DNA from 4 places in the Pseudomonas sp. FSO-7 genome. Region 1 is predicted to be linked to each of the others. Evidence: predicted binding sites of a transcription regulator. Region 1 holds the regulator's gene; each other region holds the start of a gene.
What was found. Region 1 encodes FliA, which starts transcription of late flagellar genes. Its sites were predicted from a motif close to CTAAAGTTTNNNNNNNNNNNGCCGNTAA; they were not measured.
Positions count from the first base shown of each region.

Region 2: a site for FliA is predicted at 853-880, ahead of AC515T_RS01730 (methyl-accepting chemotaxis protein). Genes of this name have one in related genera too.
Region 3: a site for FliA is predicted at 1,564-1,591, ahead of AC515T_RS14305 (methyl-accepting chemotaxis protein). Genes of this name have one in related genera too.
Region 4: a site for FliA is predicted at 2,228-2,255, ahead of AC515T_RS22120 (methyl-accepting chemotaxis protein). Genes of this name have one in related genera too.

Region 1 is NZ_CM184193.1:1,858,721-1,862,592, reverse strand. Features, by position in the region: gene AC515T_RS08200 (chemotaxis protein CheA) at 1-1,026, opposite strand, end outside; gene AC515T_RS08195 (protein phosphatase CheZ) at 1,057-1,842, opposite strand; gene AC515T_RS08190 (chemotaxis response regulator CheY) at 1,861-2,232, opposite strand; gene fliA (RNA polymerase sigma factor FliA) at 2,399-3,142, opposite strand; gene fleN (flagellar synthesis regulator FleN) at 3,139-3,872, opposite strand, start outside.
Region 2 is NZ_CM184193.1:397,695-401,566, reverse strand. Features, by position in the region: gene AC515T_RS01735 (hypothetical protein) at 1-468, opposite strand, end outside; gene AC515T_RS01730 (methyl-accepting chemotaxis protein) at 970-2,577, shown strand; gene AC515T_RS01725 (AAA family ATPase) at 2,747-3,872, shown strand, end outside.
Region 3 is NZ_CM184193.1:3,255,768-3,259,639, reverse strand. Features, by position in the region: gene AC515T_RS14305 (methyl-accepting chemotaxis protein) at 1-1,508, opposite strand, end outside; gene AC515T_RS14300 (MalY/PatB family protein) at 1,690-2,838, shown strand; gene AC515T_RS14295 (VOC family protein) at 3,010-3,414, opposite strand; gene AC515T_RS14290 (SDR family oxidoreductase) at 3,607-3,872, shown strand, end outside.
Region 4 is NZ_CM184193.1:5,058,323-5,062,194, reverse strand. Features, by position in the region: gene arfB (alternative ribosome rescue aminoacyl-tRNA hydrolase ArfB) at 1-303, shown strand, start outside; gene AC515T_RS22135 (MFS transporter) at 300-1,499, opposite strand; gene AC515T_RS22130 (hypothetical protein) at 1,602-1,832, opposite strand; gene AC515T_RS22125 (hypothetical protein) at 1,870-2,013, opposite strand; gene AC515T_RS22120 (methyl-accepting chemotaxis protein) at 2,357-3,872, shown strand, end outside.

The DNA of each region.
Region 1 (3,872 bases):
GGCAGCAGCGGCAGGCTTGGCGGGCTCGGCCTTGGGTTCCGGTGCCTTGGCAGCGGGTTTTGGCGCAGCCTTGGCCGCTGGCGCAACGGTGGTGGCAGCAGGCGCAGCGGCAGCTGTACCGACTTCGCTGAACTTGCCCTTGCCGTGCAGCTCATCGAGCAGGGATTCGAATTCGTGGTCGCTGATCAGGTCGCTGCCAGCGGCAGCGGCGGCAGGCTTGGCCGGGGTCGGTGCCGAAGCGATGGCCGAATCCAGTGCGTCAACGGCAAAGGTGCCCTTGCCATGCAACTGGTCGAGCAACGCTTCGAATTCGTCGTCGGTGATGTCGGAGCTGTCGCCCGCCGCTTTCGGGGCGGCCGGGGCCGTCGGCGGGACGACCGCATCCGGCGCGAACTGGCCCTTGCCGTGAAGCTGGTCGAGCAGCGACTCGAACTCGGCATCGGTGATTTCATCGCTGGCAGCCCCGGCGGCTTGCGCAGCAGGTGCAACCTGAGCGGCTGGCGCTTCGGCCTGGGCCTTGACGGTATTCAGGGAGTCCAGCAGCTGTTCGAATTCGTTATCGGTGATGTCGCCCGATTCTTCGACGACCGGCTCTTCAACCACCGCTTCGGCAACCGGCGCCGCTTCGTCAGCCGATTGCGGCTCGGCCAGGCGTGCCAGCGCGGCGAGCAACTCAGGAGTGGCAGCGGTGATCGGCGAACGCTCGCGCACCTCGCTGAACATGCTGTTGACCGCATCCAGCGCTTCGAGCACCACGTCCATCAGTTCCGAATCAACGCGACGCTCACCCTTGCGCAGGATGTCGAACACGTTCTCGGCAATGTGACAGCACTCCACCAGCTCGTTGAGCTGGAGGAAGCCGGCGCCTCCTTTTACAGTGTGGAAACCGCGAAAAATTGCATTGAGCAGATCCGCATCATCTGGTCGGCTTTCCAGCTCGACCAGCTGTTCGGACAGTTGCTCTAGAATCTCGCCGGCCTCAACCAGGAAATCCTGAAGGATCTCTTCATCGGCGCCGAAGCTCATTAATGGCTGCTCCTAAAACAGGGCTAAAACTCAGAATCCAAGGCTGGACAGCAAATCGTCCACATCGTCCTGACCGGACATAACGTCTTCTCTTTTATCGGCATGAATTTGCGGACCTTCACCCTGAGAGAGATGTTTTTGTGGATCTTTTTCAGCAAGCATCGCTTCACGGTCGTGTTCGATGCCTGCAAAGCGGTCGACCTGGCTGGCCATCAACACCAGTTTGAGCAGGTTGCTTTCCACTTCGGTGACCAACTGGGTCACACGCTTGATCACCTGGCCGGTCAGGTCTTGATAGTCCTGGGCCAGCAGAATGTCGTTGAGGTTGCTTGCCACGGCGCGGTTCTCGGTGCTGCTGCGCGCCAGGAAACCGTCGACCCGACGGGCCAGCTCCCGAAACTCTTCAGCACCGACTTCGCGACGCATGAACCGGCCCCAGTCGGTGCTCAAGGCCTGAGCCTCTTCGCTCAGGCCGTTGACCAGCGGCGTCGCGCTCTCCACCAGGTCCATGGTGCGGTTGGCCGCGGCTTCGGTCAGCTTGACCACATACCCCAGGCGCTCGGTGGCGTCGGTGATCTGGGAGACTTCCTCGGCCTGCGGCATGTGCGGGTCGATCTGGAAATTGACAATCGCGCTGTGCAGTTCACGCGTGAGCTTGCCCACTTCCTGATACAGACCGCGGTCACGGGTCTGGTTGAGCTCATGGATCATTTGAACCGCATCGCCAAAACGACCTTTTTCAAGGCTGTCGACCAGTTCGCGGGCATGTTTTTTCAGGGTCGATTCGAAATCGCCCATTGAAGATTCGTTGTCCATAGCTCCCCCGTGGCGCCGTTAACCGATGCGTTCGAAGATTTTTTCGATCTTCTCTTTCAACGCCTGGGCCGTGAAGGGTTTGACCACATAGCCGTTTACACCGGCCTGGGCCGCTTCGATGATCTGCTCGCGCTTGGCTTCGGCAGTGACCATCAGCACCGGAAGGTGCTTGAGTTTTTCGTCGGCACGCACCTGGCGCAGCAGGTCGATACCGGTCATGCCCGGCATGTTCCAGTCGGTAACCAGAAAATCGAAGTTGCCACTGTGCAACATCGGGAGCGCAGTGGTCCCGTCATCTGCTTCGGCCGTGTTGGTGAACCCAAGGTCACGCAACAGGTTTTTAATGATCCGCCGCATCGTTGAGAAGTCATCAACGATGAGGATTTTCATGTTCTTGTCCAATTCGACCTCCAAGCAGTCTTAAACGCGCCCAGCACCTGGACGCGCCATTTCAATCAATCCGGCACAACACTCGACAACGGTCTGGAGCACAACGGATGGAGACTGGCGCAGTACCTGCCAGGCCAGCCTCGTCGCAGTGTCCCCACACTGCCTGTCAACGCGCTCGCCACTCCCCCAAACGCCCCCGCAAACGGGCCGCGCACTGGCTGTGTAACTGGCTGACCCGCGATTCACTGACCCCCAGGACCTCACCGATTTCCTTGAGGTTCAGCTCTTCGTCGTAGTACAGCGCCAAGACCAGCCGCTCACGCTCCGGCAAATTGGCAATCGCCTCCGCCAGCGCGCTCTGGAAACGCTCATCTTCCAGGTCACGCGACGGCTCCATGTGAGCACTCGCGTTATCCTCGTGCAGCCCTTCGTGTTCGCCGTCCTGCAACAGGTCGTCGAAACTGAACAGGCGGCTGCCCAAGGTATCGTTCAAAATCCCGTAATAATCGTCGAGACTCAACTGGAGTTCGGCCGCAACTTCGTGATCTTTAGCGTCACGCCCGGTTTTCGCTTCAATTGCGCGAATCGCGTCACTGACCATACGGGTATTGCGGTGCACCGAACGCGGCGCCCAATCGCCCTTGCGGACTTCATCGAGCATCGCCCCGCGAATGCGAATACCGGCATAGGTCTCGAAACTGGCGCCTTTGCTGGCGTCGTATTTGTTCGACACTTCAAGCAGGCCGATCATGCCGGCCTGGATCAAGTCCTCGACCTGGACACTGGCCGGCAACCGCGCCAGCAAGTGGTAGGCGATACGCTTGACCAATGGCGCGTAACGCTCGATCAGTTCGTATTGGGCGTCCCGTGCCGATTTTTTGTAGAGATGGTTGTAACCGCTGGCTGTCATAGCACGGGCCCTGCTGTTTGTTGCACAAGACGCTCGACGAAAAATTCCAGATGCCCGCGGGGGTTGGCCGGCAGGGGCCAGGTATCGACCTTCTGGGCGATCGCCTTGAACGCCAGCGCGCACTTGGAACGTGGAAAAGCTTCATAAACGGCACGTTGCTTCTGGACGGCCTTGCGTACGCTTTCGTCGTACGGCACGGCGCCGACGTATTGCAGGGCGACGTCCAGGAAGCGATCGGTGACCTTGGTCAACTTGGCGAACAGGTTGCGTCCTTCCTGCGGGCTCTGGGCCATGTTGGCCAGGACGCGGAAGCGGTTCATGCCATAGTCGCGGTTCAGCAGTTTGATCAGGGCGTAGGCGTCGGTGATGGACGTCGGTTCGTCGCAGACCACCAGCAGCACTTCCTGGGCGGCGCGGACGAAACTGACAACCGAGTCGCCGATGCCGGCGGCAGTGTCAATCACCAGCACATCGAGGTTGTCGCCGATGTCGCTGAAGGCCTGGATCAGGCCCGCATGCTGCGCCGGGGTCAGGTGAACCATGCTCTGGGTGCCGGAGGCAGCGGGCACGATGCGAATCCCGCCCGGCCCCTGCAAGAGCACGTCGCGCAGTTCGCAACGGCCTTCGATCACGTCCGCCAGGGTGCGTTTGGGGGTAAGCCCCAGCAGCACGTCGACGTTCGCCAGGCCCAGGTCGGCGTCCAGCAGCATGACCCGTCGGCCAAGCTCTG
Region 2 (3,872 bases), 1.5 Mb from region 1:
CTGACCGAATGCCAGGCGCTTTTCCACCAGACGGGACAGAAAAAAGAACGTAACGCCTGCCAGCGAAATGATGTTCAGGAAGGCCCCTGTCACTCTCATCGGTAATGCCTGCACAAACATTTCTAGTTTATAGAGGCCGTACATGTAGAACAGATAAGCCGTGGCATGGTTGGAGTACGCGATCTTATTTGCGTAGTTCTCCATCGAATAGAAAACGAGGAAACCATGTTGCGAAAAAGCGTGTTGTTCCCAGATGGGGAACGTGAAGTTTCTCAGGCGCTCGGGCTGGGTCGCAATCTGGCTTGCCGCTTCCCCGAAGCCCAGTGAGTACACCATGCCGATGGTTATGACGACTGCCAACAAGTATAAACAGGAGAAAAGCTTATTATTTTTTATAAAGATCATCTTTCCAGTATTCGCAATACGCTTGGGATAATGGGTGCCAGTGCGGGAGGCCCAACGCGGCATTTGCTGCCAAACGGGGTAGAAACGGGTAGCGATCGGGGAATGGGCCCGTAGTATAGAGGATTACGGTCAGGCGGCTGCGCAATCATAATCCAGATATACAGCCTGGTGAAGCGCTCCTAAGGATTGAGTAGCGTCAAACTTGGCGTTGACCTGTCTGAGGTTTTAGGCTTGGTTCGAGGCGCGATAGCGTTCACCAGACGTCCACACCTGAGAACGTCTTTTCTGCCCATTTCTAATAACCTCGAAAATATTGCCCTCGTTACTCCCCCGGTCCAATGGTGATTGCTGAGTGGGGCAGCGTTGAGCTTTCTTCTGTCGCTACGAAATAATGGGCCTGCTTCAGCCCAGCGGGAGCAAGCTCCCTCGTCACGGGTTGGTGGAACACTCATCTAATCAACTCCCCCGCCGATAGCCTCAGATAAGCGCTTGGCCTGTCCCCAAGGCTCTGTTCGCGCTCGACTACACTTTCTCAGAATTCCCCCGCTCCAGGAGCAGTAAGCGATGAAGATCCGCACCAAGGTCATAGGCTCGGGGTTGGTCAGTCTTTCTTTTGCGTTGCTGCTCGGCGGTATCGGGTTGTGGGGTTATCACTCCATGACCGAGGCCCTGGTGCAGAACGAGACCAGCATTTCGGCCATGCGCAAGCACATGGAGGCGGACATGATGCACGACGCCATTCGTGCCGATGTGCTCGCCGCGCTGCTGGTGAAGCCGGGGGATGCCCAGGGGGCCAAAGAGGTGCTGGAGGCGTTCGATGAGCATACCCAGCGGATGCGCAAGGTCATCGCCGAAAACGCCGAGGCGAAGTTGCCGGGGGATGTCGCCAAGGCGATTGGCGAGCTCAAGCCACAGGTCGAAACCTACATCGATAACGCCAAGCAAGTGATTGGCAAGGCACTGAATGGCGCCCAGGACGGCCAGGCGTTGCGGGCGGAGTTCGACGGGGCGTTTTCGGCGTTGGAAGAGCGCAACGAGACGGTGAGCGAGCTGATCGAAAACCAGGCGCAGTCATCGCGCGAGCATCAGGACCACAGCATTCACACCTCGGAGCGCTGGCTGATCGCGACGTTGTTGGCCACGTGCGTGGCGCTGGCGCTGTTGTCGTGGAGCCTGCTCAAGGCGGTGCTGACGCCGCTGAACAAGATCATCCTCAACACCCAGGCGATTTCCCAGGGGGATTTGCAGCGCTCGATGGGGGCTCAGAGCAAGGATGAACTGGGTCAGTTGCAAGGCGTGATCGAACAAATGCAGACCAATCTGCGGCAGATGATCTCCACCATCCGCAACCAGAGCGACGAATTGCACGGCACGTCCCGGAATTTGGGCGATACGGCGCGTCAGATTGTGTCCAGCGCCGATCAGCAGGCCCAGAGCGCGACCAGCATGGCGGCGAGCATGGAGCAGATGATGGCGAACATCAGCCAGATCCATCAGCACGCCGACAGCGCCCGGACGATTTCGGCGCAGTCCGAACATTTGGCGAGCAGCGGTGGCCAGGTGATTCTCGGGGTGGTGGAAGGCATGAACCGGATCGCCGAGGTGGTCAACCAGTCGTCCAGCAAGATCACGGCGCTGGATGCATCGTCCGAGGACATTCATTCGATTATCCAGGTGATCAAGAGCATCGCCGAACAGACCAACTTGCTGGCCCTCAACGCCGCCATCGAAGCGGCCCGCGCCGGTGAGGCGGGTCGTGGTTTTGCGGTGGTGGCCGATGAGGTGCGCAACCTGGCGGCGCGCACGACGCAGTCCACCCAGGAAATCACCGCGATGATCGAGCGCATCCAGTCCAGCGCACGAGACGCAGTGGCGAACATGCAGGCGTGCGTCAGTCGCGTGGACGAAGGCGTCAACCTGGCCCAGCAGGCCGGTGTGTCCATCAGCGAAATCCGCACCGGTGCCCGGCATGCGGCCGAAGTGGTGGAGGAGATTTCCCAGACGATTGCCGAGCAATCCAAAGCCAGTGACGAGATGGCCCAGCGGGTGGAGTCGATTGCCGAGCAATCCCGCGAGAACACCCGCTCGATTCACAACCTGACGCAAACGGCGGATCAATTGAACAATGCGGCGGGATCGATGCAGGCTTCGGTGCAGCAGTTCAAGATTTGATCAATCGACGCTGTTGTGGCGCGGGAGCTTGCTCCCGCCGCCGGGCTGCACAGCGGCCCTTCAGTCCCACGATCAACAAGCAAATGTTTAGCTTTCAGCCTGCGCAAACTCTTATGCTAAATTATGGCTCAGCAATAATTATGGCCAATCCATAAAAAGGGATAATTGCATGAGCAGCATCTTCCAGCGCCCAGAACTGGCTGAAAGCATGGCCAACCAGCTTCTCAATCCTGGCGTTCTTGATGAAGGTTTGCGTTCGGGCCTGTTTCTGTCCGGGTTACGCAGAACCGGTAAAACGACTTTTTTGCGAAGTGACCTGATTCCAGCCCTGGAAAAAGAGGGTGCGCTCGTCATTTACGTGGACCTTTGGAGCGATACCCTAGCCAATCCGGCCACCTTGCTGCACGACGCCATTCGCAAAACGCTACAGGAATTACAAACCCCCACATCTGGCTTGCTTGAAAGACTCAAACGGGTCGGCGGCGTCGATATCGGTGCGGCAGGATTCAAGTTCGGGTTCAAACTTCAAGGCGTTGGCGATGTTGGAGGCACGACGCTCGCGCAAGCGTTTACCGAAGTTGTCGATCAAGCCAAGACCGACTTGGTGCTTATCATCGACGAAGTACAACACGCCATTGCCTCTGAGGACGGCAACCAGATGTTGCTCGCGCTGAAAGCCGCTCGTGACGCCATCAACCCCCGCCCCAATACCCCAGGCTACTTTCTGTTCATCGGCACCGGCTCTCACCGAGCACAGGTCAGCGAACTCACAGCAAAACGTAACCAGGCTTTTTCCGGCGCGACTTCCACGGCGTATCCCGTCTTGAAGGGCGATTATGTCGAGTACCTGCTGAACCGCCTGGCAATGACTGTCAGCCAGCACAAACTGCCGTCGCTTGAAGTCGCAACGGAAGCTTTCAATACCCTCGGCAACCGCCCGGAAGAAATGCTCAAGGCCCTTAGGCAAGTCTTGCAACAAGAGGGTAATCCGGACCTGTTCTTGCCCGTCATCGCCAGTACGTTGCGTTCCGCCGCAGCAAACATCGAGCTTGAGAAAGTTGAACAATTGGGCAGTCTGGCTCAAGCCATCTTCAATAAAATCGCCTCGGCAGCGGGGGATGCTCGCGGCATTTTTTCCGTTGACGCGGCAGCAGAATACTCAAAAGCCGTGGGTCGCGATGTTCGTATAGAAGAAATTCAACCCGTGGTGATTGCCTTGGTGGCCGAAAATATCATCATGCGTCGCGGACATGGAATCTACGCGATTACAGATCCATTCGTTCAGGAAATATGGC
Region 3 (3,872 bases), 1.4 Mb from region 1:
GCCGCCCCGCCCTTTCCATGAAACGCCTGCCCCAACACCGCCAACCGCTCCGCCAACGGCGGCAAGCACTGACTGCTGCGGGTCAGGATGCCGATGTTGTCGGCGTTGCGCTCAGCCACGGCCTGCACGCTTTGCAGGCGCTGGTTAATGCCCATCGACGCCTTGGATTGTTCCTGGGTGGTATTGGCGATCAGGTCGTTGAAATGATTGATCACGGCGATGTCTTCGACGACGGCATGCAACAGTTGCGAAGCCAGTTGGCTGGCGGACACACAACGCTCCACCCCGTCGCGGCTGTCTTGCATCGCGACGGCGGCCTGGCGGCTGCCTTGCTGCAGTTTGGCGATGATCTGCTGGATCTCGGTGGTGGACGCCGAGGTCTTTTGTGACAGGGTGCGAACCTCATCGGCCACCACCGCGAACCCGCGGCCCTGCTCGCCAGCCCGAGCGGCCTCGATGGCGGCGTTGAGGGCCAATAGGTTGGTCTGCTCGGCAATGCCGTTGATCACATCCAGTACCTGACCGATCTGCTGGGCCTGCTCGGCCAGGACCTGCACGGTTTCGTTGGTCAGGTTGATGCGCCCTGCCAGTTCGACAATCTCTTCCCGGGTCTGGTCAACCGTGCTGCGCCCGCGGGTGACCTGCTCGTTGGCCTGGCCGGCACGCTGCAGGGTCTGGTCGACATGGCCGGCAATATTTTCCATGGCTTGGACCAGATGGCTGATCGCACCGCTCATCTGTGCCACTTCATCAAGTTGGTGACGGGCGCCGGTTTCCAGGGTCTGGCCAACCTGGGACAGGTCCTGGCCCAGGTCCGAGAGGTTGCGGGTGTCGCGCACCACGCCGTCCACCAGTTGGGTGACCTGCTGGAGGAAATGATCGAAACGCTCACTCGAAGAGACCTTGACGCCGTCGCTGCGTGGCCTGCCGGTGTCATTGCTCAGTTGGGCGGCCGCCGCCAGCACCTTGTCGAGCACCTCCTGGTTTTCCGTGGCGTCGGCCAGGCTCTGGTTCGCCAGGTAAATCAGGATCACGCTTTCCACCACCACGTAGAACGCGTGGAGGAAGACCATCGACCAGCCACCGTGGCTACCCATGACGAACACTGGATAACCCTGGTGTTGAAGCCAGTGAAACCCCAGGTGATGAACCGCGATGGTGGCGGCGGCGACGACAATCGGCAGCCAGTCACGGTAGAACGTCAGCACGGCCAGCAGCACGAAGATCCCGAAGTGGAATTCGATCACGCCGTGGGTCTGGTTGATGTGCAATGCCGCCATGACCATCAGCGCCACCGCGATGACACAGCGCATGGCCCGGGTGCCGGCCAGGACGCGATAAAGCGCGGTGCTCGCCACACAGGTTGTCGCCCCCACCAGCAGCGCCTGGGTGAACGTCGAGTGGAGGAATGCCAGGCTCAGGGAATACAGCAACGTGAGCCAAAGCAGCCCCAGCATGATGCGGTCGGCTTTACGGTGGTGATCGTTAAAGCGCACGGGCAATGTCATGGGGGGGCGTCCTTTTCAAAGACTTGTAGGTCCGTTACCAGATGCCGTTAACGGCTTAGCGGCGTTTCGAGGGAGAACTTTAACTGATTACCATCAATTAGTAGCATTACGCCACCAAGCTTTTCTCTGCGGCCTTTGCTTTATGATGTCCGCCATCTCATGAATGACTGATGGAACCCCCATGACTTTCGATTTCGACACCGTATTGGAGCGCCACGGCACCGGCAGTACCAAATGGAGCCGCTACCCGGCCGATGTGTTGCCGATGTGGGTGGCCGACATGGACTTCCCCGCCCCGCCGGTGGTCATCGACGCGCTGCACAAGCGCCTCGCACATCCGATGCTGGGCTACAGCATCGCCCAGGACACTCTGCGCGCGGCCATCGTGGCTGACCTGGGGAGCAAGTACGCCTGGCGCGTCGAACCCCAGCAGATCGTGTTCCTGCCTGGCGTCGAGCCGGGTTTCAACATGGCGCTGCATGCCCTGGTGGAGCCCCAGCAGAATGTCGTGGTGCAAGTGCCCAACTACCCGCCGCTGCGTCACGCCCCCGATCACTGGCAGTTGAATAAAGTGGAATTGCCGTTCACCCCGGTCAACGGTGAGTTCCATACGCCGTTGGCGGCATTGCGCGAGGCGTTGCAGGGTGGCGGCGCGCTGTTGCTGAGCAATCCCCATAACCCGCTGGGCAAAGTGTTTGAGCGCGAAGAACTCAAGGCCGTGGCCGACATTTGCCTGGCGCAGGACGCCTGGATCATCTCCGATGAAATTCATGCCGAACTGTGTTTCGACGGCCGCGTGCACATTCCGACCGCCTCCCTCAGCCCGGAGATTGCCGAGCGCACCATCACCCTGATGTCCGCCAGCAAGGCCTACAACATCGCCGGGCTGAAAACTTCATTCGCCATTATCCAGAACGCCAAGCTGCGCGAACGGGTCAACAGCGCCCGGGCCGGCATGGTCGACAGCGTCAATGCCCTGGGCCTGGAAGCGACCCGTGCGGCCTACAGCGAAGCCGGCCCATGGCTGGAGGCCTTGAAAGCTTATCTGCAAGCCAACCGCGATTACCTGGTCGAGGCGGTGAACACCCGTCTGCCGGGCATCACCATGACCGTGCCCCAGGGCACTTACCTGGCCTGGCTGGATTGCGCCGGGTTGGGGCTGGACGATCCGCAAGGGTTCTTCTTGAAAGAAGCCAAGGTCGGACTGAGTGCCGGGCTGGATTTTGGTGATGATGCCGGGCAGTTCGTGCGCTTGAACTTCGGCTGCCCGCGGGCGTTGCTGGAGGAAGGCATCACGCGGATGGAGCGCAGCCTGAAAGCCAGGGGCTGATCCCCCCAGACGAAAATCCTCTGTGGCGAGGGAGCTTGCTCCCGCTGGGGCGCGAAGCGGCCCTCAATGGGCAGACAACTCGGTGTTGGTGAGAACTGGGGCTGCTTCGCAGCCCAGCGGGAGCAAGCTCCCTCGCCACACACAGGCGCTCTCGCCACGATGATCGGTGCTTTACTCATGCATATCCGGCGCATGGACAAAACACAACTTGTTCCCCTCTGGATCGCGGCAATACGCCCCGAAATAACCTTCGCAATACTGCGGCCTCGGGCCGGGTGGGCCTTCGTCGGTACCGCCCATGGCCATCGCCTGCTCCCAGGCGGCGCGGACGGTTTGCGGGGAGTCGGCGGCGAAGCTCACTTGCATGCCATTGCCCCAGGTCGCGGGCAGGCCGTTGAACGGCAGTTGGACAAACACCTGCGGCCAATGCTTGCCGGGTAGACGCCAGCCTTCCCCCGGCGGGCCCGAATCGTTTTCACCCTCGATACGCTCCAGCCCCAGGCAGCCGAGGACGGCGTCATAAAAAGCGACCATTTTCGGCAGGTCGCGCGCGCCGATCTGTATGTGGCTGAACATTGCCCTGCTCCTTATCGACACCCGTACTGACGTTGGAGAATACCGGCTCGCCCATGTTCGCCACAGCCGACGATTCACCGACGAAACGACCTGCCGTGACGCTCATCGACTGGCAGGGCAATCCGACCGAACTCTGCCCGAAAACCCAAAGTCCACCCTCCATCACAACCACATCCAGCCTGGAGAATGACGATGGTCGACTACCCTTTCCCACCTTTCCCGAAACAAAGCCAGCCGGTTCCCGGCACTCAGCGCAACATGGACCCTTACCCGGATTGCGGCGAACAGAGCTACACCGGCTCCGGACGACTGGCGAACAAGATCGCCCTGATCACTGGTGCCGACAGCGGCATCGGTCGCGCCGTCGCCATTGCCTTCGCCCGTGAAGGCGCGGACGTGGCGATTGCCTACCTGGACGAGCATGAAGACGCCAAGGAAACCGCGCGCTGGGTCGAGCA
Region 4 (3,872 bases), 3.2 Mb from region 1:
CATTTGCGCTTCGACATTCCGGCCTCGTCGCTGCCCGAGTTCTACAAGGAGCGGTTGCTGGCCCTGCGCGACAGCCGCATTACCAGCGACGGTGTGCTGATCATCAAGGCCCAGCAATACCGTACGCAGGAACAGAACCGGGCCGACGCGCTGGAGCGCCTGGCCGAACTGATCCTCAGCGCCACCAAGGTCGAAAAGAAGCGTCGCCCGACCAAGCCGACCCTGGGTTCGAAAAAGCGTCGCCTGGAATCCAAGACCAAGCGCGGCTCGATCAAGGCCGGCCGCGGCAAGGTGGATTTCTAATTCTTCTCCCGCGCTTCACGGTACCGAGGCGCCTGCCGGTACAGGTAGACACTCAGTGCCAACCCGCCCAGGGCCGCCAGGGCGGCGAACAGAAAGATCGAGGCAAAGCCGAAACCCGCGGCAATCGCACCGGCCAGTGGCCCGGTGATCCCCAACGATAAATCAATGAACAGCGAATAGGCGCCCACCGCCGCCCCACGGCTGGAAGCTGGCACCAGGTTGACCGCTTCCACCCCCAGCGCCGGAAACACCAGGGAAAAGCCGAAACCGCTCAACGCCGCGCCCGCCAGGGCCCATTGGGCGTCCGGTGCGAGCCAGAGCAGTAACAAGCCGAGGGTTTCCACCGACAGGCAGGCAATCGCTACGCGAAAGCCGCCCAGACGGTTGATCAGGTTGCCGAACAGCAGACGCGCGCCGATGAAGCTGGCGCCGAACAGGCTCAGGCACAGCACGGCGTTGTCCCAGTGCTGCGTGGCGTAGTACAGGGTGATGAACGTCGCGATCGTGCCAAACCCGATGGAACCCAGGGCCAGGCCGCAGCCGTGGGGCAGTACACGCCCGAGCACGTGCATGAACGGCAGGCGCTCGCCCGTGACGATGGGTGCCGCGGTTTTGCGCCAGGCCAATGCCAGCCCCAGCAAACCCAGCAAGATGATGCTGACGCCCATGCTCCACAGCCCCAACGCATTGACCAGCCACACCCCCAGCGGAGCACCGATCGCCAGCGCGCCGTAACTGGCGATACCGTTCCAGGAGATCACTTTGGCGGTATTCGCTGCACCGACCCGGCCGATGCCCCAGCCAATCGAACCAGAGCCCACCAGGCTTTCCGCGCTGCCCAGCACCAGGCGACCGATCAACAGGCTGATCAGGCTGAATGTTGGCAGGTGTGGCGTCCAGGCCGACACCAGCATGAACACACCGCTCAGCCCGCAGCCGGCGAGGCCGAACATCACCGCGCGCTTGCTCCCCAGGTTGTCGATGATTCGCCCTGCGTAAGGGCGACTGAGCAGGGTGGCCAGGTACTGCACGCTGATCACCAGCCCGGCGATCACCGCGCCGAAACCCAGTTCGCCGTGGACGAAGCCGGGCAGCACGGCCAGGGGAATGCCGATATTCAGGTAGCCGATGAAGGTGAACAGGACGATGGAAACGACTTGCAGCGTGACCGCCAGGGGGCGCGGGGAATCTGACATGGGAAAGAGGTCCACGGAGCAGCAGGATAGATAGGCTGCTTATGATAACGGCGACCGTGGCGTCCGGACGCAGAAAAGTAAAACTATTTGCCCAATGGTGGTTCAGCTGTCGTGCTGTCCGCTGACCAGGCGCGTGGTGACCAGCGCGGCGATGGCGTTCTCTTCGCTGCCGAAACGCGCCAGCAGGGCCGCTTGTTTCTCGGCGGAAAGGCGGGTCCAGATATCGACCATTTTCTCGGCGGTGCCGATCAGGAGGCTGGCCTGGGGGGCGCTGAAGGGAGGGGTGTCATCGCTCATGGGGGCACTCGGGTTCAGGCAGTGTGGAAAGCGCATCTTAGCGCTTTCCACACGGTCTGGTGGTGCGGGTCAATCAGTCTTCGCTGTCGGCCTGGCGGCGTTCAGTGGGTTGCTTGGGCTCGGGTTGCTGGGCATCAGGTTGCCCCCCGGCTTGTAGCGTGGTCGTCTGCTCAGTGTCGTGCAGGCTTGGGAAGGGGAGATTAGGGATCTCGTGCATATCGCGCTCCTCGCAAAGTCTGTTGATAGATCTGGTAGATCCGCGCTTTTACAAAGCCTGGGCAGGATACAGCAGGAGAAATGACAAAAAGACTATTAAATCCCGTTGTGCCGACAAAAGGGATTGTCTGGACAAGTCATGACCAATCTTGCTTTACGCTGGCTTGGGCGAGCGTTCCTGACGGCTGACAGGGATTACCAATAGTCGGCAAGGCATCAAGAATGCACCTGAAGTGCCGATGGCATGTATATATCCCGCCGCACTCGGTCGCGATACCGGACATGGAGGTCGGGGCGTGTCGCTCCGTGAGCTCGGCTCTTTTTATTGCCATGAGATCCCCTCCATGTTTCTACAAAAATCCTTGAGAGCCCAGATCCTTGCTCTGCTCAGCGGCAGTTTGCTGGCGATACTGTTGATCGCCCTGGCGTCCTTTCATTTCCTGTCCGAGGGCGTCCAGAATTATCGCAACCTGATTGATGGCCCGTTGCGCGCCTCGCAGTTGATCGACGAGGCCAACCTGCAATTCAAGGTGCAGGTCCAGGAATGGAAAAACGTCCTGTTGCGCGGCAAGCAGCCAGCGGACCTGGATAAGTACTGGAAGCAATTCGAAGAGCGCCAGCACGATGTCCAGGGCATTCTGGGTGAGTTGATCGGGCACAAAGACCTCCCTGCCCAAATCAAGGCGCGCATTGAACGCCTGCGGGACGAACACCGTCAGTTGGGTTCGGCGTACCAGAAGGGCCGGGACGCGTTTGTGGCGGCAGGTGCTGACGCGGCGGCCGGTGATGCGGCGGTCAAGGGCGTCGACCGTGCTGCCAGCGAGCAGATGAGTGCGCTGGTGGCTGAGTTGCGCCAGATGGGCAACGAGCAATCGGTGTCGATCAGTGCCGGGGCCGACCGGACCATTATGCTGGGTACTGTGGTGATGCTGGTCTCGGGCCTGCTGATCGGGGTATTCAGCCTGTGGCTGGTCAACCGCAATCTGGTGCAGCCCATCCGCAACCTGATCGCATACGTGACCCAATTGAGTCACGGCCGTTTCGCCGAGCGGGTCGTCAGCAATCGCCAGGACGAACTGGGCGATCTCGCCCTGGCGGCCAACACCTTGCGCGATTTCCTCGCCGAAACCTTCACGCGCCTGCAACGCAGTGCCACGGAACTGGACAGTGCCAGCGGTGAGCTCAATGCCATCGCCAGCCTGATGAGCCAAGGCACCAGCGAACAATTCGAACGCACCGATCAGGTGGCAACGGCCATGAACGAGATGTCCGCCACCGCCCAGGAAGTTGCCCGCCATGCCGCCGATGCGGCGCGGGCTGCCGATGATGCCGATCAATCGGCGCAGCAGGGCGAGAAAGTGATGCAGGGCACTGTCCACACCATCACCCGGATGCGTGGCGAAATTGCCAACACGGCCACGGTTATCCGTCGCCTGGAAACCGACAGCGGACGCATCGGTAAAGTGCTTGAAGTGATTCGCGGGATTGCCGAGCAGACCAACCTGCTGGCCCTCAACGCTGCCATCGAAGCGGCACGGGCGGGTGAGGCCGGACGCGGTTTCGCGGTGGTCGCCGATGAGGTTCGCAACCTGGCCCAGCGCACGGCGTCATCGATCATCGAGATCAATCAGATCATCCAGACCGTGCAGACTGGCGCGGTGGACGCGGCCCAGGCCATCGAAAGCGGGCAGTCGCGCAGTGAAGAAAGTGTCGAGCAGGTGACCCAGGCCGGTGCCATGCTGGAGCGCATCACCCAGGCGGTGGAAGCGATTCGCGACATGAACCGCCAGATCGCCACCGCCGCGGAAGAGCAGACCTCCGTGGCCGAAGACATCTCGCGCAACCTGACTGAAATCACCT